Regions from separate parts of the Streptomyces sp. DSM 116795 genome, predicted to be linked through region 2. Evidence: riboswitches for the same ligand, from Rfam matches in the RefSeq annotation. Region 2 holds a riboswitch; each other region holds the start of a gene.
What was found. Region 2 has a riboswitch for cyclic di-AMP ahead of ACSMXX_RS23410 (transglycosylase family protein). Riboswitches for the same ligand answer to the same signal wherever they lie in the genome.
Positions count from the first base shown of each region.

Region 1: another riboswitch for cyclic di-AMP. It lies ahead of ACSMXX_RS17110 (M23 family metallopeptidase); the one in region 2 lies ahead of ACSMXX_RS23410 (transglycosylase family protein).
Region 3: another riboswitch for cyclic di-AMP. It lies ahead of ACSMXX_RS11465 (C40 family peptidase); the one in region 2 lies ahead of ACSMXX_RS23410 (transglycosylase family protein).

Region 1 is NZ_CM147707.1:3,954,231-3,961,489, forward strand. It holds gene ACSMXX_RS17090 (D-alanyl-D-alanine carboxypeptidase family protein) at 1-149, shown strand, start outside; gene ACSMXX_RS17095 (PP2C family protein-serine/threonine phosphatase) at 744-2,069, opposite strand; gene ACSMXX_RS17100 (Rieske (2Fe-2S) protein) at 2,279-3,205, opposite strand; gene ACSMXX_RS17105 (PP2C family protein-serine/threonine phosphatase) at 3,464-4,651, shown strand; cyclic di-AMP (ydaO/yuaA leader) riboswitch at 4,912-5,076, shown strand; gene ACSMXX_RS17110 (M23 family metallopeptidase) at 5,496-6,464, shown strand; gene ACSMXX_RS17115 (aldo/keto reductase) at 6,971-7,259, shown strand, end outside.
Region 2 is NZ_CM147707.1:5,434,051-5,441,309, reverse strand. It holds gene pcaG (protocatechuate 3,4-dioxygenase subunit alpha) at 1-261, shown strand, start outside; gene ACSMXX_RS23430 (lyase family protein) at 248-1,996, shown strand; gene ACSMXX_RS23425 (alpha/beta fold hydrolase) at 2,090-2,932, shown strand; gene ACSMXX_RS23420 (oxidoreductase) at 3,033-3,950, shown strand; gene ACSMXX_RS23415 (response regulator transcription factor) at 4,185-5,015, shown strand; cyclic di-AMP (ydaO/yuaA leader) riboswitch at 5,272-5,452, shown strand; gene ACSMXX_RS23410 (transglycosylase family protein) at 5,458-6,528, shown strand; gene ACSMXX_RS23405 (thiamine pyrophosphate-dependent enzyme) at 6,742-7,259, opposite strand, start outside.
Region 3 is NZ_CM147707.1:2,701,882-2,709,140, forward strand. It holds gene ACSMXX_RS11455 (M23 family metallopeptidase) at 165-1,865, shown strand; gene pcrA (DNA helicase PcrA) at 1,981-4,629, opposite strand; cyclic di-AMP (ydaO/yuaA leader) riboswitch at 4,850-5,030, shown strand; gene ACSMXX_RS11465 (C40 family peptidase) at 5,039-6,121, shown strand; gene ACSMXX_RS11470 (hypothetical protein) at 6,153-6,506, opposite strand; partial or broken gene ACSMXX_RS11475 (cytochrome P450 family protein) at 6,579-7,259, opposite strand, start outside.

The DNA of each region.
Region 1 (7,259 bases), 1.5 Mb from region 2:
CGGAGCGCAACGGCCGTTCGGTCGTCGGCGTGATCCTCAACAGCAGCAAGCGTTACCCGGACGCCAAGAAGATGCTGGACTGGTCGCTGCAGCAGAAGACGCCGAAGCTCGACCTCCGCTCGCTGCCGGAGGGCGCGGAGCGCGACTGACGCGGAAGCGCCTGCCGCGCGCGGCGCACGTACCGCCGCCCGGGTGCGGCCGTCCGGCGACGGCCGCACCCGGGCGGCGGCGTGCCTGGCCGGAGTCATGCGTGCCTCCGCGGGCGCGGGTTCCGTCCCGCAGCCGGGCACCCGGCTCGGCGCCCAGCGTGCGAGCGGTCGTCCCGCGAGGCCAGCCGCGAGGGAGCGGCGACGCGGATTTCCGGCCGGACTCGACGCGGCCGGGCCGCCTTCACGTGCCCGAAGGCAGACCGGCACCTGGCGTTCGCGCTCCTGGCCTCCGGGCACCTGGCGTTCGGGCAGCCGGTGTTCGCGCACCAGGCGTGCGGGCCGGCGGCGTCGGGGCACCGGGCGTTCGCGCGCCGGACGTTCGGGCACCGGGCCTCCGGGCACCTGGCGTTCGCGCGCCCGGGGTTCGCGCGTCGGGCGTTTGGGCACCTGCCGTCCGCGTGCCCGGCGTCCGCGTGCCGGGCCGCGGAGTCCGGGTGGCCCGTGCGCGCCCGCGTGACGGAGCGCCGCGGCGCGGCGCGGCCCCCCGGCCGTGACGGCCGGCTGCGCGCCGACTCCCCGGCGGTGCCCGGTGGTTCAGCGTGCCGCGGTCGCATACGGCGCCAAGTCCTGCTGCAGGACGACGATCACCAGGTCGTCGTTGATCGTCCCCGCCCACCGCGTGACGTCGGTGTTGATGAAGGAGACGACGTCCGCCGGTTCGACGACACGGGCGGCTTCGGCCTCGTGGCCCGTGGGCTCACCGGCCACGTCGCCGAACCGGTCCGCGAGCCGCTGCCCCAGCGGGTAGAAGGCGCCGTCACGGTTGCGCGCCTCGGTGACCCCGTCGGAGTAGGCGACCAGCGCCTCGCCCTCGGCCAGCTCGTAGCTCTTCTCCCCCGTGGATTCCCCCGTCGGATCCCCCGGCGCCGTCACCGGCGCGAGGTCCCCGAAGCCGAGCGGCAGCGCGGGCTCCGGATCCAGCGCGCAGACGCCCTGCGGCCCGCAGATACGGAACATCGGCGGATGCCCCCGGTTCAGCACCCGTACCAGCCCGCCCCCCAGCGGGAACTCGAGCAGCACCGCCGTCGCGAACAGCTCCTGCGACCAGCTCTTCGGCATCCCCAGCGCGGGCGCGGCCTGCGAGACCCCCGCCTCCATGTCCTCCCGGTCCATGGCCATCGCCGCCTCGATGCGGGCGGCCACCTCCGACAGCGTCGCGCACTGCCCGGCCGCCTCACGGAAGGCCGAGGTGATCGTCGCGACGCCCTCGGTCGCGCCGATCCCCTTTCCCCGTACGTCACCGATCACCGCCCGCACGCCGTACGGAGTGCGCCTGACGCTGTAGAGATCGCCGCCGATCAGGGCCGCCTCGTCGGCGGCGCGGTAGAGGCCCGCCAGACGCACCGGGCCCACCCGGTCCGGCAGCGGCCGCAGCAGCGCCCGCTGCGTCGCCTCCGCGACCGCGTTCACCTGGACCAGCTGGAGCGTCGTTCGTTCGAGGATCATGGCCAGCAGCGCCGAAAAGCCTGTGACCAGCACAAGGGTGACGATCGGACCGGTGACGTTGTCGGGATACACGTCCTCCAGGGCCACGTGGAGGCCCACCACCAGGGCGATCGAGAGTGTGCCGATCACGACGGTCACGAGCGGCCGCGTCAGCAGCGCGGCGAGCACGACGGCAGCGGTCAGGAAGGAGGCGAACGAGTAGCGGGTGGGGGTCGTGAGCTCCAGTACGAGCGCCAGCACGATGAGCCCCGGCGGCAGGACCTTCACCCAGTTCGGCAGCCAGGCTGTGCGCTGTACCCGGTTCACGGGGGTGCTGAGCACATTGTTCGCGCGGCGCGCTCCTCCGGGGGCGCGAATGTCCGCCGGAGCGCCCTTGCTGCGGCCGCCCGTGCCTCCCGTGTACCGCGTGCTCACGTGCGTCCGTTCCCTTCCACGGGGCGCGCCGGACGGCTCCTGCTCCGGCTTCTCCTCAGTCTCCGCCACGGACGCCGATCCGGCTCGGCGTCCAAGGTTCATGCGGGCGGGCTCGCGCTCTGCGCCCCGGCCCCGGCGCCCTGGCTCGGGGGCCCGGCTCCGGCGCCCTGGCCCGGGGGCCCGGCTCCCGCGGCCTGCCACCCGCCGGATCAGGCGAGGCGGGCCTCCACCTGTCCCTCCGTCTGCCGCGTCTCGAACACGGGCTGTGGGGAAGTCGCCGGTCCGCCCACGTTCCAGCCGTCCGAGAGCCGGAAGACGCTGCCGTGCCAGGGGCAGCGGACGCACCCGTCGCTGATCTCGCCCTGCGACAGCGGCCCCGCCATGTGGCTGCACCGGTCCGCCAGTACGTGCACGGCGCCGCCGCTCTCCCGTACGACGAGCACCGGCGTCTCACCCACGGTCCGCCGCACCGCCTTGCCGACGGGCAGGTCCGCGGCCGCGCCCAGGGCGTGCCACCCCGGCTCCGTACGTACGGGGATGTCCTCCGCATGGTTGACGGCCGCGGCCTGCCGGTACGCGAGGTGGCCGCCGAGCGCGCCGCCGACGCCGACCGCCGCGAGCCCGGCGAACCCGAGCGCGCGCCCGCGCACGGACCGGCCGCGCAGCCGCGCCCCCAGCGAGGCCGTGTAGAAGGCGATGGCGGTGGAGTTCGCGAGCGCGTGCACGAGCCCGACGCGCATCTGCGGTTTGCGCAGCTCCGCCCAGTCGATCCACCCCGTAACGGCGGCGGGCACGGCGGCTCCGAGGCCCGTGGCGATCAGCAGCGCGGGCGCGTAGTGCCGCCGCTTGCCCGGGATGAGATCCAGCACGGCCGCGGACAGCCACGTGCCGATCGGGATCTGGACCAGGGCCGGATGCACGGGGTGGCCGAGCCAGTGCCCGTGCAGCACGTCGCGGTCCTCGTCGCTGAGCGGCAGTGCGTGGACGGCCCGCTGGATCCCCTGGAGCGGGGGATCGAGGCGCGTGTCCTGCTCGGTCCTCTCGATGGCCGTCAGCAGCCGCCCCTGGCGCTCGGGGTCGGGCAGCACCGCGCGCAGGGCGCCGGCGCAGGCAAGAAGCTTCTGTGAATAGGACATACCGCCCGGTTCCCCTGTGCCGTCGGAGCAAACGACGCCAGTCGGGAGGTGCCCCCGGCCCGCGGGCCGGGCTTTGCCGCTCCCGGGCTTTGCCGCTCCCGGGCTTTGCCGGTCCGGGGCTTTGCCGGTCCGGGGCTTTGCCGGTCCGGGGCTTTGCCGGTCCGGGGCTTTGCCGGTCCGGGGCTTTGCCGGTCCGGGGCTTTGCCGGTCCGGCCGTCCCGGCTGGCTGCCTCGGAGCGCACCGGTCACATTGAGAGGGTGAAGGAGAGGGCGAAGGAACCGCCGGCGGACCGGAAGCCGGCGCCCAGGAGAGAGCCGTACGCGGACAGGTGGGGCAGCCGGATCACGCGCGAGGGCGGTTTCGCCGCCCCGGCGGGCGTGCGCCGCGTCGTGGTCCCGCTCCCCTTCGTGCTGATTCTGGTCGCCGTCGGGCTGGACCTGGCCACCGCCCCCACGCTCACCGGCTCCGCCCTCTTCTGTGCGGCCCCTCTCGTCGCTGCTCCCTTCTTCTCGACCGGCGGCACCGCCCTGGTCGGCATGCTCGCGGTCGCGGGCATCGCATTCATGCGCGTACTCGATGAGATGACCAACGGCCTGATGGACATCTCCGAGGCCGCTTCCACGGCCGTCGTGAGTCTTCTCGCCGTCCTCATCAACCGCTTCCTGCGCCGCAGCGGTGCCGCTCTCTCCTCCGCCCGGACGATCGCCGAGGCCGCCCAGTTCGCGGTGCTGCCGGTGCCCCCCTCCCGGCTCGACGGCTTCCAAGTCGCGGCGCGCTACCGGGCTGCGCAGCTCGACGCGCACATCGGCGGAGACCTGTATGCCGTGCAGGAGACGCGGTACGGCGTACGGCTCCTCGTCGGGGACGTACGCGGCAAGGGCATGGGCGCGGTCGAGGCGGTGGTCCTGCTGATCGGGGCCTTCCGGGAGGCCGCCGAGCAGGAGTCCACGCTCGAAGCGGTCACCGAACGCCTGGAGCGGGCCCTGCGCCGGGAGGGCCCGCGTCGTCTCGGCACCGAGTTCTACGAGGGCTTCACGACGGCCGCCATCGCCGAGATCCCGGCGGCGAATCCGGAGCGGCTGCGCATCGTCAACCGCGGTCACCCGCCGCCGCTGCTGGTCTCCGAAGGCCGGTGCCGCTTCCTCGACCCCGCCGTGGCGGCCCTGCCCCTCGGGCAGCCGGAGCTGGGCCGGTGGCCGGACCGCGCCGAGGAGGTCCCCTTCCCGTACGGGAGCCAGCTCCTCCTCTACACGGACGGTCTGTCCGAGGCCCGGGACAGCGACGGCGCATTCTTCGAGCCGGACAAGGCGCTGGCGGGCCGCTCCTTCGAGGACCCCGAGGCGCTGCTCGACGCCGTCCTGGTGGACGTACACACGCATACGGGCGGCGGGACGGCGGACGACATGGCGTTGCTGGCCCTGCAACGGAGAACCCCGGCGGACTGACGGCCCTTCACGTCGGATCCATGGGATTCACCGGTCACCCACAGCGATCCCCCGCACCATGCAGAGTGACCGGGTGTCCCAATTGACCCTGACTGTCCCGGAAGATGGAGCTCACGCAGCTACAAATCTCGCCGGAACCGCTTGGAATCCCGACCGCCGCTCTATTAACGTTCCATAACGCAGCGCGGTCGTCACTGCCGTCACGAGAGACGGCTCCGTGCGCCGTCGCCGAATCCTGAAAGTGCACCACCCCGAGCCACAACTCGATATCGCTGCACCAAGGGAACCGGGGAACCACCCCCTGCCGGCCAGTCCGGTGGGGATGGGGTGAATCGGACAAGTTCCGCCCACGGGCGGGCAGTTCGTAGGAGACCTTCCTGCTCCGAACCCGTCAGCTAACCCGGTAGGCGAGAAGGAAGGAAAGGAGAACGCCCCCGTGGCGTCCAACAGGCATGCCCCCGAGGGCACGTACGACCCGTACCTCGACGACGAAGAGTCCGGCAGATACGGCGACTACGGCTCCTACGGCAACGACGGCGCGCAACAGCAGTTCGGCCACTTCGGCTCGTACGGGTCGTACGAGCAGGCCGGCCAGTACGGCGGTTTCGACGGGTACGGCTCGCAGCTGACCGGGTCGTACGGCACGGACGGCACGTACGGCTTCGGAACCGACGGGGCTTATGCGACGCAGGAGTTCGAGGCACCTGGCTTCGAGGCACCTGGCTACGAGACGCCCGCCTACGAAGCATCCCGCTACGAAGCGTCCCCCTACGACTCGGCCGGCTACGAGCCATCCGGCTACGAGTCCCCGGAGTTCGGCACCTACGAGTTCGGCGACGGCGAAGTGCCGCCCGTCCCCGGCTCCTTCGTCCCCCTCCCCGGCGACCCTCCCTTCGAGGAGTGGAACCCGACCGAGGAGTCCGTGCGCCCCGTACGCGGGCGTCACAAGCTCGCCAAGCAGCGCGGCGGCAGCATGGCCCGCAGCGGCGCCGTCCTCGGCGTCGGCATGATCGCGGCCGTCGGCGCGGGCGGCATGGCCACCGCGCAGGAGAAGCCGTCGGCCTCCATCTCCATGCCGGACGTGGCCGCCGCGGCCGACAAGGCCAAGGACCTGCCCGGCGTCAAGCTTCTCTCCGGCGGCTCCGAGGACACCGTCGCCGGTCAGCCCCTCACGCAGGCGGCCCTGACCGAGAGCGACACCCAGGCCGGCCGTACGGACGCGGGCGAGGCGCTCCGTTCCCGCATCCTCGAACAGGCACAGCAGCAGCAGTCGCAGGCCGAGGCCTCCGCACGCAACGCCGCCATCGACAAGGCAGCGGGAGCGGCGAAGGCGAAGGCCGCCAAGGCGCAGAACAAGGCCGAGGCCGCGGAGCGCCAGAAGGCCGAGGAAGCGCGCCTGGCCAAGCTCGCCAAGAGCTTCAAGCTTCCGGTCTCGGGCTACCAACTCACCTCCGGCTTCGGGGAGTCCGGCGGCCTGTGGTCCAACGGCCACACGGGCACGGACTTCGCCGCCTCCTCCGGCACGCCCATCAAGGCGATCGGCTCCGGCACGGTCAAGGAGGCCGGCTGGGCGGGATCGTACGGATACCGCACGATCCTGCAGCTGAACGACGGTACCGAACTCTGGTTCGCTCACCAGTCGTCCATGAACGTCTCGGCGGGCCAGAAGGTCCGTACGGGCGAGACCATCGGCCGCGTCGGCTCCACCGGGAACGTCACAGGTGCCCACCTGCACCTGGAGGTCCACCCGGGCGGCGGCGGCCCCGCGATCGACCCGCTGGCATGGCTGCGCGGCAAGGGCCTCACTCCCTGACGACGCCGCTGCAGGAAGGGCGGCCGTCCGCCGGCCGCCCCTCGCGCACCACGCCACCCCTTCACCCTCCCCGACAACACCGCTTCGGCGGCGCGGAGTTGAAGCCTCCGCCAGAGCACCTCCACAAGTACGAGTACAAGTACATGTGCCTGTAGCCGCAGTTCCGTACAGGGCTGTGCTCGTACCCACAGCGGCACATCCGCCTCTCCCCGGGCGCACCGCTGTTCTCCCAACATCTGCACAGGCGCACGACTGCCCGACGCGATGACCTATCGCGCCGCCGCCGCCTCGCACCGTCGAGGTGCGTTGGACCACGCACAACTCGCCCACGCCCCTCGGCGCATACAAGGAGGGGACGAGGCGGCGGCGGACGGGGGCCCCTCTCCTTCACGAGTACGGCCCTGCCCTCCCATGCTCCGGCGGCCCTGGTGGACCACCCCCCGACACCAGGGCCGTCGGTCTTTGTTCCGAGCCGGTGCCCGGCACGGGACGCTACGGTCGGTGCCATGTCCGATCCCAATTCCCCTGACGCGACTGCCTCGACGGCCGCGAAGTCCTCGACGCCTTCGACAGCCCCGGCGACCGGCGGGCCCGCCTCGCGCCGCCCCCTCGGCCGGCTCTCCGTGTCGCCACTCTGCCTCGGCGGCAACGTCTTCGGCTGGACGGCCGGCGAATCCGTCTCCTTCGAAGTCCTCGACGCCTACACCGCGGCGGGCGGCAACTTCATCGACACCGCCGACGCCTACTCGGGCGCCCGCCACGGCGTCGAAGGCGGCATGGACTCCGAGGTGGTCA
Region 2 (7,259 bases):
ACTCTCAGGCCCGGCGCACGCCCGGGCCACGCCCCGTACATCAGTGTGTGCGTCTTCGCGCGCGGACTGCTGCACCACCTCTTCACCCGCGTGTACTTTCCGGAGGACACTCAGGCGCACGCCGACGACCCGCTTCTCGCCTCGCTCGACGCCGAACGGCGCGAGACCCTGGTGGCAACGGCCGACCCTGCCACAGGCTCGTACCGCTTCGACATCCGGCTTCAGGGCGAGAAGGAGACGGTTTTTCTTGAGTTCCACTGAACCAGGCCCGGTTCCCGCCCACGGCCCGGAGGACGTCGGCCTTCTGGCGCCGGTGCGGGCCGGCTCGGGCGCGGAGTCGGCCACGGGCGACACCGCGGTGCTCCAGGCCCTGCTGGACGCCGAGGCCGCTCTGACCCGCGCGCAGGCGAGCCTGGGCCTTGCGCCCGCGGCCGTCGCGTCGGCGGTCACGGAGGCCGCCCGCGCCGGACGCTTCGACGCACGCGGGCTGGCACTGCGTGCCCGCTCCGGCGGCAACCCCGTGATCCCGCTGGTCGCGGATCTGACGGACGCCGTCGGACGGGAAGCGGCACCGTACGTGCACAGAGGCGCCACCAGTCAGGACATTCTCGACACAGCGCTGATGCTGGTCGCCGCCCGCACCATCGACGCGGTTCTCCCCGACCTGGACCGCACGGCGCGGGAGCTGGCCATGGCGGCGGCCGAGCACCGCGACACCCCCATGCCGGGGCGGACGCTGACGCAGCACGCCGTCCCCACGACGTTCGGCCTCAAGGTGGCGGGCTGGAGAAGCCTGGTACTGGACGCCCGCGACCGGCTCTCGGCGGTGCGGGCCGCGCTCCCCGTCCAACTGGGCGGCGCGGCGGGCACGCTGGCCGCCTTCGCCGCACACGCGGAGGCGGACGCCGCACCGCACGGCGAGGGGACGGCCGGGACCGCCGGAACCACCGGGACCGCCGGGACCACCGGGAACGCGGGGACGGCCGGAACCACCGGAACCACCGGGGCCGCCGGAGCGGCCGGGGCGCCCCAGCCCAGGACCGGTCCCGGCAGCCACGGCCCCGAGGCGGAGTCCCCGGACGGTGCGGCACACGGCGTCCCCGCCACCGACCTCGGCCTGCGGCTCCTCGCCGCCTACGCGCGCGAACTGCCCCTCGCCGAACCGGCCCTGCCGTGGCACACCCTGCGCACCCCGGTCGCCGACCTGGGTTCCGCGTGCGCCTTCACCTGCGGTGCGCTCGGCAAGTTCGCCGCGGACGTGCTGGTGCTCTCGCGCAGTGAGGTCGGGGAGGTGGGTGAGGGCGGCGGCGGCACGTCGTCCGCGATGCCGCACAAGACCAATCCCGTACGTGCCACGCTCGTCGCCGCCACCGCGCGGCAGGCTCCCGCCCTCGCCTCGACACTGCTGTCCTCGCTGGTCGCCGAGGACGAACGCCCCCCGGGGGCGTGGCACGCCGAGTGGCAGCCGGTACGCGAACTGCTCCGGCTGACCGGCGGTGCGGCACACGCGGCCGCCGAACTCGCCGAAGGGCTGCAGGTCTTCCCGTACCGCATGCACGAACACCTCGCCCTCACCGAGGGGCTCATCGTCAGCGAACGCTTCACCGTCGCCCTCGGGCCGCTGCTGGGCCGCGCCCGCGCGCGCAAGCTCCTCGACGCCGCGTCACGCAAGGCCGTCGACGAGGGGATCACCCTGGACGAGGCCCTGGAGGAGGAAGAGCCAGCCCTGCGCGAGATGCTCTCCGGGGAGCGGCTGCGGGACCTGACCGACCCGACGCACTACACGGGGTCCGCGCCCGCCCTAACCGACCGGGCGCTGCGGCGCGGCCCGTCGTCCGTACGTACGTCCGAGCCGGGGCAGGGGCAAGGGCACACGCACGGCCCGGCACCCGGGCCCGCGCAGGCAACCGGGCCCAATCAGACGTCCGGACCCGGACCCGGAGCCGGCCCCGGACCAGACTCAGAAGACACGACCCCCGACACCGGAGAGCGGTGACAGACCATCGGCAACGGAATTCCATCTCCCGCGTCGCCCGGAGACGACTCGCGCGGCACGCCTCGAAGCTCCAGCCAGCCCGGAGACATCACCGTGACCGCTTCCGTCCCGCCCGAGCCCGCGCCGCTCCCGTACCACCGGCTCGACGGGCCCGCCGACGGCCGGCCGATGATCCTCGGCTCCTCTCTGGGCACGTCCCTGGCCGTCTGGGAGCCCCAGCTCCCCGCGCTGATCCGCACCCACCGGGTGCTGCGCTGGGACCTGCCGGGACACGGGGCCTCCCCCGCCGAGCCGATGGCCGGCTCCTCCAGCGAACTGATCCCCACCGACGGCACCGCGACCGTCGCGCACCTCGCGGAGCTGGTCCTGCGCGCCGCGGACGCCCAGGGCTGGGACGAATTCGCCTACGCCGGGGTCTCGCTGGGCGGCGCGGTCGGACTGCACCTCGCGGTGCACCACCCCGAGCGGCTCACGGCGCTCTCCGTCGTCTGCTCCTCGGCCCGGTTCGGGGAGCCGTCCGCCTGGCGCGAGCGTGCGGCGGCCGTACGCGCGCACGGCACCGAGTCCATGATCGCCTCACGTCCCGGGGTGTGGTTCGCGCCCGACTTCGAAGTCACGCCGCACGGGATCGCACTGCTCGAGGACCTGCGCTGCACTGACGCCGCAGGCTACGCGGCGTGCTGTGACGCCCTCGCCGCCTACGACCTGCGCGGACAGCTCGCCGAGGTGACGGTGCCGACCCTCGCGGTCGCCGGCCGCCTCGACCCGGCGACGCCGCCCGCGCACGCCCGCGAGATCACCGACGGCATCCCCGGAGCGGCCCTGGTCGAGGTCGCGGGGGCCGCGCACCTGGCCAACGCCGAGTGCCCGGACGCGGTCACCTCGGCCCTTCTCGTCCACCACGACGGCCTGCCGGGCCCCGGGGAGCGGTGGTGAGCGCGGCACCGGCGCGCGGCGTCCGGATCCCGCCCCCGGCCCGGCCCACGGTCCGGCGGAGCCCTCGCGCGGTCCGTCCGCCCGCCATACGCTGAGTCGCATGAGCTGGACAGCGCGCAGCATCCCGGACCAGAGCGGACGTACCGCCGTGGTGACGGGGGCCAACAGCGGCATCGGCTATGTGACCGCGCGCGAACTGGCGCGGCGCGGCGCCCGCGTGGTGCTGGCGTGCCGCAGCGAGCAGCGCGGCGCCGCCGCCCTGGACCGGCTGCTCTCCCAAGTGCCCGAGGCCCGCGCCGAGTTGCGCCTGCTGGACCTGGCGGATCTGTCGTCCGTACGGGAGTTCGCCGGCGCTCTGCCCCACGACCGGCTCGACCTGCTGGTCAACAACGCGGGCCTGATGGCGGTTCCGTACGCACGGACCGCCGACGGCTTCGAGATGCAGCTCGGCGTGAACCACCTCGGCCACTTCGCCCTGACGGGGCTGCTGCTGGAGCGACTGCTGTCCGCGCCCGGCGCGCGCGTGGTGACGGTCGCCAGCATGGCGCACCTGCTGTCCAACATCGACATGAGCGACCTCGGCAGCGCACGCCGCTACCGGCCGATGGCGGCCTACGGCGCCTCGAAGACGGCCAACCTGCTCTTCGTACGGGAACTGGCCCACCACGCCGACCGCAAGGGCCTCGACCTGACCGTCACCGCCGCCCATCCCGGATACGCGCGTACCGAGCTGCAGGCCAAGGGCCCGCGGCTGGCCGGGCAGGCGGGGCGCGAACGGCTCACGCGGCTGGTCACCGACGTGGTCGGCGCCTCCGCGGACCAGGGCGCGGCGCCGGTGCTGTACGCGGCGACCGCGCCGTACGTGCACGGCGACTCCTTCTTCGGGCCGCGCATCCTCGGGGTACGCGGCGGCCCCGGCGCCGCCCCACGAGCGCCGTGGGCGCGCAACGACATCGCGGCGGGGCAGCTCTGGGCGGTCTCGGAGCGGCTCACCGGCGTCGCCTACGGAGGGCTGTGACCGGGCTGCTCCACTGCCGCCTCACCGGTACGGGCCCTGGTGTGCGGCCGCGGCGTCGGGCATGGTTCTCCTGCGTCCGTCCGGGGCCGCGGTCGCGGCCCCCTGGTCACCTCCGGCGCATCCGTCCAGACCGCCCAGACCGTCCGTCCAGTCCCTCCAAACCGTCCAGTCCGTCCGTCCCGTACGCTCCGTACGCCCGTGCCCGGCCACCCGGCGCGGAGAGAGGAGGCAGCCGTGATCCGCGTGCTCGTCGTCGACGACGACTTCATGGTGGCGCGGCTGCACAGCACCCTCGTCGGGCAGGTGCCGGGCTTCACAGTGGCCGGAGCCGTGCACAGCGGCACCGAAGCGCTGGCGGCCGTCCGGGAGCTGCGCCCTGACCTCGTACTGCTGGACATGTACCTGCCGGACCTGCCGGGCCTCGAGGTCCTGCGTGAGCTGCGCGGCACCGCGGCGCCCGAGGAGGGCCCGGACGTGCTGGTCGTCACCGCGGCCCGGGACGCCGAGACGGTACGGGGCGCGCAGCGCGGCGGCGCCGTGCAGTACATCATCAAGCCGTTCGAGGGTGAGCTGCTGAAGGAGCGGCTGAGCCGGTACGCGGAGCACCGCGAGGCGCTGGCCGCGCTCCAGGCGCCCGAACAGGGCGACGTGGACCGGCTGTTCGCCGATCCGGCCGTCGCGGGCGGAGCGGCGGACGACACCGGCACCGGCGCCCCGGGCGAGGCGGGTTCCGCCGCGCCCCACCCGCACGCGAGGCCGTCCGGCCCCGGCACCCCGGCGCGGCTGCCCAAGGGCCTCACCGAGCAGACGTCCGGCCTGGTGCGCGCCACGCTCGAAGCGGAGCACGGCCCGGCGGGTCTGTCCGCCTCCGAGTGCGCCGAGCGCAGCGGCCTGTCCCGGGTGAGCGCCCGCCGTTACCTGGAGCACTTCGTCTCGCTCGGGACCGCACGCGTCACCCTCCGGTACGGCACGACGGGCCGTCCGGAGCGGCGCTACCACCGCGTGTATCCGCAGCGGCGGGAAGCGGGCGGCGCGGCCCCCGGGGAAATCCGCGAGAACACGTGATTCGCACCACAGAAATGCCGTGACACGGGTCACATTCCACACGGCGCCCACATCCGGCTCGACTCAATTCCCTTGCACGGCAAGGCGAATGGAAGAGCAATCATTAACCCGTACATGCCAATTTTCGCGATCTTCGCCTTATCCGGGTTCTGCGCCTTTCTTGTGGTGATGAATTTCTTCTGCTTAACGTGCATCACCACCGCGTCTCCCGTGCGGTGGTCCGCTGCCGGGAACGCCGAATCCTGCCGCCCGGTCCGCGGAAAACACGCAATCCCAGCCCGGCAGGAGCGGGGGACCCAGGTAAGCGCCGCGCGTTTCGCACCCGAGGAACGCACGGCTAGGGGTGAAGCCGCACCGAATGCCCCCTCGCATTCGCTGCGGCCGGGCCACTCCAGCCCGAATCCGACAGCTCACCTCGCAGGCGCAGGAGAGGAACTGCCCTATGTCCGGACGCGGTCGACACCGTCGTCACTCCAATCGTCGTATCTCGCGCAGAGTCACGTCCATCGCCATTACCGCGGGCGGTGCGGGCATCGCCCTTCCGTTCATCGGTACGGGCACCGCGCACGCTGCCTCCGTCGACACCTGGGACAAGGTCGCCCAGTGCGAGTCCACGGGCAACTGGTCCATAAACTCCGGCAACGGCTACTACGGCGGCCTCCAGTTCAGCCAGAGCACCTGGGCCGCCAACGGCGGCACCGAGTACGCCGAGCGCGCCGACCAGGCCACCAAGGAAGAGCAGATCCGCGTCGCCGAGAAGGTGCTCGACAGCCAGGGCGCAGGGGCCTGGCCGTCCTGCGGGGCGAAGGCCGGCCTGGCCGGCGACAGCGCCGCTCCGGACCTCTCCGCCGGATCCGGAAAGCAGGCGAAGCCCGCTGCCGGGGACTCGTCGAAGAAGGCGGACTCGTCCAAGAAGAAGGACGACGGCTCCAAGAAGAGCGACGAGAAGTACACCGTCGAGACCGGCGACACCCTCAGCGCGATCGCCCGCGAGAACGACACCGAGGGCGGCTGGCACAAGCTGTACGACGCCAACCGCGAGACCGTCGGCTCCGACCCGGACCTGATCCGGCCCGGCCAGAAGCTCAGCCTGTCCGGCGGCGGTTCGGGCTCGGACCAGCAGCAGGGTTCGGAGCCGCAGGGCAGCCAGGCGCCACAGGCCGGCGGTGTGCACAAGTCAGGCTCGAAGCACGGGAACAACCTCGACGGATGGATCCAGGAGGCCCTGGACATCATGAAGTCCAAGGGCATCCCCGGCTCGCACGACGGCATCAAGCGCAACGTCATCCGGGAGTCCGGCGGCAACCCGAACGCCGTCAACAACTGGGACAGCAATGCCGCGAAGGGCACCCCGTCCAAGGGTCTGCTGCAGACCATCAAGCCGACCTTCGACGCCTACCACGTCGAGGGCACGGCCGACAGCATGACCGACCCCGTCGCGAACCTCGTGGCCGCCTGCAACTACGCGGCGGACAGGTACGGGTCCATCGACAACGTCAACGGACCGTACTGACGGACCGGTCCGGCAGACCTGACCCTGCCGGACCGGAAAACTCAACTCGGCACATGCGCGGTGCGATCCGGGGACCGGTTCGCCGATCCGTGAATCCACGAATGGGAATCCGGCGCATTTCGCGGCACGATGGCGGCCTGTTCGCCGGAGAAATCCGGCGGGCGGCCGCCATCGGCATTCCACCTCATTCCAGCGCGGCGGCGCACGCCCTTATCAGGGCTGGAAGGTCTCGTCGGCCTCCACCGTCACTTCGAGAACCAGCGGCCGTGTGCTGTCGGGGAGTTCGGGCAGCAGCGTGTCCAATTCCGCGAGCAGTTCGGCATGTCCGCTCACGCGGCGCGCGGAACAACCCAGAGCCTTCGCCATTCCGGAAACGCTGACCTCCTCGAAGTCGGGCCATGGCGCGGTGTCTTGGTGTCTGTCCGCGAGCCGGTCCATGATCGCGTAACGGCCGTTGGCGAGAACGATGAAGACGACGCCCACCCGGTAGCGCACAGCCGTCCAAAGGGCCTGTATCTGATAAAGCGACGACCCGTCGCCGACGACCGCCACCACCGGACGCTCCGGCGCTCCCATCCGTACGCCGATCGCGGCCGGGAGCGCGAAGCCGAGCGCGCCCATCGCCGCGCTGAGGAACCCCAGCGGACGCCGGGCGGGCACGAGGGCGTGCAGATCGGGGCGACTGGACGGGGTCTCCTCCACGAGCACCGTCTCCGCGGGCAGCCGTCGCG
Region 3 (7,259 bases), 2.7 Mb from region 2:
CATCGAACGCCAGGCCAAATACGGGTTCGTAGAGCCCCGAAAGGCGACCGAATGCCCGTTTCTCCGGGCCCTAAAACCTGTTGAAGATTGTCGTCCTCACGTACCGCCGGGTACAGTCGCCGCACTGCTCCGCCCCTGCTGTCGAGGCGAAAGAGAAGTTGGTGGTGAACGAAGGTCACCCGTCGGGGAACTCATTCCCGGCCGATACCTCTCACGGCTTCTCGTACGCGGCCTCCGGTGCCGGACAGTACGAGCACTCGGCGCACGGCATCTACGCACAGCAGGGCCACGGCCAACAGGCCGCGTACGACGGCTACTCCACGGGCTCCTTCGACAACCACGGATTCGCCTACGACTCCTACGACCAGGACCCGCTCTTCGGTTCGATGCCCGGCACGGACGCGGCCACCGACGGCGGCGCCTGGACGAGCGGCACCTACGACGCCTACTCCGGCCACGGCACGTACGAAACCGGTTACACCGGGGGCGCTTACGACAGCGGCACCTACGCGACCGGCAGCTACGACACCGGCGTGTACGACGCGGACGCCGCCTGGTCGAACGCCGGATTCCCGCAGACCGCCGACGTCGCCGCCCAAACCGGCCCGGCGCACGCCGACTTCGGCTGGGACAACAGCGGCCAGTGGGACGCCTCCCAGTGGGAGAACGGGCAGTGGGAGACAGGGGGCCAGTGGGACTCCCAGGACGCCAACGGCACCTGGAACGCCTACGGTTACGACCAGCCTGCCGCCCAGGGCCACGAAGGTGCCACGGCGGACTCCTTCGAGAACCACGAGGCGTACGAAGCGTACGAGTCCTTCGACAGCTACGATCCCGGAGTCGCTGAGGGCTACGCCGCCCTTGACCAGCAACTCTCGTACGACGAAGCAGCGTTCGCGCAGGACGGCGCGCCGGACGCCACAGCAGCCCTCCCGGCCTTCGACACGTACGACGGATTCGACGGATTCAACGGATACAGCACGTACGACGGCTACAACGGGTACGAGGCCTACGGCGCCGACTCCCCCGCGCACTTCGACGAATCCGCTGGGCATTTCGACGACGTCGGCCCCGACGCCCCGGCCGGCCCGGGTGTCTCCCACGTCCGCCCGGAGCGGGACCTCACGGTCGCGAACCTCCCCGGCCGGCGCCGCTCTCCCAGACCCAGGCGTTCCGCGCTGCTCACAGTCGCGGTTCCGTCCGTCGCCGTGATGGGTGTGGCCGCAGCGGCGGCGGCGTCCGTCACGACCAGCGCCCCGCAGGACGACACGACGACGCAGGCCTCCGCCGACGCCCCCGTCAAGCCGGCCAACAAGAAGCTCGACACCCAGCTCGCCGGACTCTCCGCCGACGCCGACGACTTCGCCGACCGGGCCAGCCGTACGCAGGAACGCCTCGACCTGCAGGCCCGCCAGGAGGCGGAGCGCAAACGCAAGGCGAAGGAGGCCGCCCGCAAGGAGGCGCTGCGCCCCAAGTTCGCGCTCCCCGTCAAGGAGCACGGTCTCAGCGCCACTTACGGGCAGGCGGGTCTCAACTGGATGTCCGTCCACTCGGGGATCGACTTCCCCGTCAGCGAGGGCACCCCCGTGATGGCGGCCACCGACGGCACCGTCACCACCAAGTACGACGTGTCCTTCGGCAACATGGCCGTGGTGACCGCGCCCGACGGCACGGAGACCTGGTACTGCCACCTGAGCAGCACCAAGATCCGCTCCGGTCAGGTCAAGGCCGGCGACACCATCGGCTACTCCGGCACCTCGGGCAACTCCACGGGCCCGCACCTGCACTTCGAGGTGCATCCGGGCGGCGGCGACGCGATCGACCCGCTCCCCTGGCTGCGTGGCAAGGGCCTGGAGCCGAACTAGGGCCTGTCGTTCGGGCGCGGAAGCCCTCGGACGCAGCAGCCCCGACCGGCAGCCATCCGCTGCCGCGGGTCTGACGGCACGCCACCGGTTGTACCGACCGCGCCTCCCGCCGCAACTACAGCTTCTGCACCGGCGCGTACCGCAGCAGGAGCCGCTTGGGCTTCTCCCCGCCGAAGTCGATCGTCGCCTCCGAACTGTCGCCGCTGCCCTTCACCGCGACGACCGTGCCGAGCCCGAAGCTGTCGTGCGTGACCCTGTCCCCGGCCGACAGCGAGACGACGGGACGGTCCGACGTACGCCGGGTCGCGAAGCCGCTCGGCCCGCCACGCCGCTGCGCGCCGCCCCCGACGCCCGCTGCCGCGCCCCCCGGAGCCGCGAACGCCCCGAGGCCCGAACCGATACCGCCGCCGCCGGAGCCGCCTCCGGCGGCCGCTCCCCTGCGTTTCCAGTCCACGTAGTGGTCCGGGATCTCCTCCAGAAAGCGGGACGGCGGGTTGTAGGAGGGCTGCCCCCATACGCTCCGCAGCACCGAGCGCGTCAGATACAGCCGCTTGCGCGCACGCGTGATGCCCACGTACGCGAGCCGCCGCTCCTCCTCCAGCTCCTTGGTCTGGCCGAGGGCGCGCATGTGCGGGAACACGCCGTCCTCCATGCCCGTGAGGAAGACCACGGGGAACTCGAGGCCCTTGGCCGTGTGCAGCGTCATCAGCGTGATGACGCCGCTCTCCTCTCCCGCCGACTCCGCCGCGTCAGCGGCATCATCGGGCGCTGCCGGGATCTGGTCGGAGTCCGCGACGAGGGCGACCTGCTCCAGGAAGTCGGCGAGCGTGCCCGGCTCGTCCTCGCCTCGCTCCTGCTCGAACTCCAGGGCCACGGCGGCCAGTTCCTGCAGGTTCTCGACGCGGGTCTCGTCCTGCGGGTCGGTCGAGGACTGAAGCTCCGCGAGATATCCGGTCTGCTCCAGCACCGCCTCCAGCACGGTCGCCGGCCCGGCACCCGACTCGACGATCGTGCGCAGCTCCTCCATGAGCACGTTGAAGCGCCGCACCGCGTTGGCCGAGCGGGCGGCCATCCCGTACGCCTCGTCGACCCGGGCAAGCGCCTGCGGGAAGCTGATCTTCTCGCGCAGCGCGAGCGCTTCGATCATCGCCTCGGCCCGGTCGCCGATGCCGCGCTTGGGCACGTTGAGGATGCGGCGCAGCGGCACCGTGTCCTCCGGATTGGCCAGCACCCGCAGATAGGCCAGTACGTCACGCACTTCGCGGCGCTCGTAGAAGCGGACGCCGCCGACGACCTTGTACGGAAGTCCGACGCGGATGAAGACCTCTTCGAAGACACGGGACTGGGCGTTGGTGCGGTAGAAGACCGCGACGTCGCCGGCCTTGGCCTCGCCCTCGTCGGTGAGCCGGTCGATCTCGTCGGCGACGAACTGCGCCTCGTCGTGCTCGGTGTCCGAGACATAGCCGGTGATGCGCGCGCCGGCACCGGACTCCGTCCACAGGTTCTTCGGGCGGCGGTTCTCGTTCCGCTCGATGACGGCGTTGGCGGCGCTCAGGATCGTCTGCGTGGAGCGGTAGTTCTGTTCGAGGAGGATCGTCGTGGCGTCCGGATAGTCCTCCTCGAATTGGAGGATGTTGCGGATGGTGGCGCCGCGGAAGGCGTAGATGGACTGGTCGGCGTCGCCTACGACACACAGCTCGGCGCGCTCCGGCGCGGGCCTGCCGCGCTCATCCGCGTCACCGCGCTCCTCCGCTTCGCCGCCTTCCTCCGCTTCGCCGCCTTCCTCCGGCTCGTGGCCCTGCCCGGCGCCCGGCGCCTCGCCGGTGCCGACGAGCTCGCGAACCAGCAGGTACTGGGCGTGGTTGGTGTCCTGGTACTCGTCGACGAGGACGTGCCGGAAGCGGCGCCGGTAGTGCTCGGCGACATCCGGGAACGCCTGGAGGAGATGGACGGTCGTCATGATGATGTCGTCGAAGTCCAGGGCGTTGGCCTCACGCAGCCGCGCCTGGTACATCGTGTACGCCTCGGCGAGAGTTTTCTCATAGTTGTCCGAGGCCTGCCCCGCGAAGTCCTCCTCGTCGATCAGCTCGTTCTTCAGGTTGGAGATCTTCGCGCTGAACGCCTTCGGCGGATACCGCTTCGGGTCCAGGTCGAGGTCCCGGCAGACCAACGCCATCAGCCGCTTCGAGTCTGCCGCGTCGTAGATCGAGAAGGACGAGGTGAAGCCGAGCTTCTTGCTCTCGCGGCGCAGGATGCGTACGCACGCGCTGTGGAAGGTGGACACCCACATCGACTGCGCCCGCGGCCCGATCAGCTCCTCCACGCGCTCCCGCATCTCGCCCGCCGCCTTGTTGGTGAAGGTGATGGCGAGGATCTGCGCGGGGTGCACACGGCGTGCGGCGAGGAGATGGGCGATGCGGTGAGTGAGCACGCGGGTCTTGCCCGAGCCGGCACCCGCGACGATCAGCAGGGGCGAACCGGTGTGCACGACGGCCGCGCGCTGCGCCTCGTTCATCTCCTCCAGCAGCGCCGCCGCGTCGACGACCGTACGAGGCGAGCCGCCCCTGTGGTACGAGGACGAGCCGCCGCCCGACGCGCCCCCGGCGGCCCCGCCGCGGGCGCCGCCGGAGCCGTCGTCAGGCGTGCGGCCCGGCCCATCCTGGGGCCCCTCGGGGCCACTTGGGCCGCCGTGTCCGGAGGAGTCGTCCTGCGCGCGCACGGGTGCGAGGTGGGCGAGAAAGCTGTCGTCGAAGAGGCTGCTCATCGTCGGAGAAGTCTAGATTGCCGCGCCGACACGCGCGCCGACACCCACGGCGACACCAGGCGGCCAACTCCGCCTGGGATAACGAACAGATATCGGACGTATCACCTAACGGCCTTCACAGACGCCCCACATCTCGCTACCGTGCCGTGCCAGGCGGTCCGCACCAATCGTCGGCGAAAGCGTCGGCACGGGCCGCCTCCGCCTAATCCGGCGGCCAGCCGGCGGTCATCCGCCGGGAGCCGCCGCCGGAGCCGGGGACCCACCGCGTACGCGCGACACGGCGTACGCACCCGGGGTGAATCGGGAAGTCGCACCGCAGAAGCACCGCGCACGACCCGTAGGGCAGCCTTCCGACAGCCCGAACCCGTCAGCTAACCCGGTAGGCGGTTCACGGAAGGAGTCGCCGGCCTTGGCGTCCCATCGCAAGCCGCGCACCCGGATACTGAAGTCCGCCTCGACAAAGCGCGGAGTCCTCGGCGTCACCACCGCCGCGCTCGCCTCCGTCTCGCTGCTCTCCCAGAGCGCGCAGGCCGCACCGGACGACGGCAAGCCGTCGATCTCCGAGGTCAAGAAGAAGGTCGACAAGCTGTACCAGCAGGCCGAGGTCTCGACCCAGAAGTACAACGAGGCCGAGGAGAAGACGGACGCCCAGCGCAAGAAGGCGGACAGATCCCTCGACGAGGCCGCCGAACGGACCGCGAAGCTCAACGACGCACGCCGCGAGCTCGGCAACTACGCGACCGCGCAGTACCGCACCGGCGGCATGTCGGAGACCGCGACCCTCCTGCTCACCGAGGACCCGCAGCAGTTCTTCGAGCAGTCGCACATGCTGGACCGGATGACCGGCCGTCAGAAGGAAGCCGTCACCGACTTCGAGAAGCAGCAGAAGGCGGCGCAGAGCAAGCGCGAGAGCGCCACCGAGGAACTGGCCTCACTCGAGGCCTCGCAGAAGGCGCTGAAGAAGAACAAGCGGGAAGTGCAGGACAAGCTCGCCGAGGCGCGCAAGATGCTCTCGAAGCTGACGGCCGAGGAGAAGGCCCGCCTGGCGGCGATCGAGAAGAAGAAGCAGGAAGAAGCCCGCAAGGCGGCCGAACGCGCCGAAGAGGCGCGCGACGACGCCGGGAAGGGCGGCGGCTCGCAGACGGCCCAGGCGGAGAAGGTCCTCGGCTACGCGAAGCAGCAGCTGGGCAAGCCCTACGTCTGGGGCGCGACCGGTCCGAGCTCCTTCGACTGCTCAGGTCTCACCCAGGGTGCCTGGAAGGCCGCCGGCATCTCCCTGCCCCGTACGACGTGGGACCAGGTCAAGGTCGGCACGAAGGTCGCCAAGTCGGAGATGAAGCCGGGCGATCTGATCTTCTTCTTCGACGACATCAGCCACGTCGGCATCTACGCCGGCAACGGGCAGATGATCCACGCGCCGAAGCCGGGCGCCGAGGTGCGGTACGAATCCGCCGGCAACATGCCCTTCCACTCGGCAGTACGCCCCGGCTGACCCCGCGGCCGCCCGGCGTTCGTCCCCTCCGTCACGTCCACAGGACGGCGACGAAGATGTTCGCTGTCGTCAGCGCGCCGACCGTGCCGAAGAGGGACGAGGGCACCTTCTCCTCGTCCCTCTTCACATACACGAGCCCGAGAATCACCACGAGCAGCGCCAGCTTCACGCCGATCTTGATGTTGTTCACCGGGCTGTCGTCGGCCTGGTTGAGGCCGACGAGGACCATCCCCGTCAGCAGCATGGTGAACGCGCCGTGCAGCATGCCGGGCACGAAGCGGGCCTCTTCCGCGCGCATCGCCTTCATCTGGAAGAAGAAGCCGCCCAGCAGGGCCGCGATACCGATGATGTGGAGGCCGACGAAGACATGTATGAGTACGTCCATGGCCAGGGAGCGTAGCGACGGGACCGCCCGCGTCACGGGGCGGGGCGCGGCCCACCGGGCCCGGGTGGCGCCTCACCAGCGCACCGGCAGCTCCTTCACACCCCGCATCAGCATCCCCGTCAGCCACCGCAGCGAGGACTCGTCCGCGTCCGCCGCGATGTCCGGGCACCGCTCCAGCAGCGTCTGGATCGCGATCCGTCCCTCCAGGCGGGCCAGCGGCGCGCCCAGGCAGTAGTGCAGGCCGTGGCCGAAGGCGATGTGGCCGCGGGCGTCGCGCCCGATGTCGAAGCGGTGCGGGTCCTCGAAGCGCTCCTGGTCGCGGTCGGCGTCGGCCATGGCGATCAGGACCGTCGAGCCGGCGGGCACGGTCACCCCGTCCAGGTCCACGTCCTCCAGGGCGAGGCGCTGGGTACACGTCTCGACGGGGCCGTCGTAGCGGAGCATCTCCTCGACGGCGCCCTCCAGCAGCCCGAAGTCCGCGCGGAGTCGGGCGAGTTGGTCCGGGTGCGCGAAGAGGGCCCGCATTCCGTTGCCAATGAGGTTGACCGTGGTCTCGTGGCCGGCGACGAGCAACAGCACGCACATGCCGATGAGTTCGTCGCCGGTGAGCCGGTCGCCACCGTCGTCGACCTCCTGGATCATCGCGCTGAGCAGGTCGTCGCCAGGGGTTTCCCGCTTCGTCCCGATCAGCGCGGCGAGATAGGCCGGCATCTCCTCGTACGCGCGGGCCTCCTCCTCCGCGCTGGTGGGCGC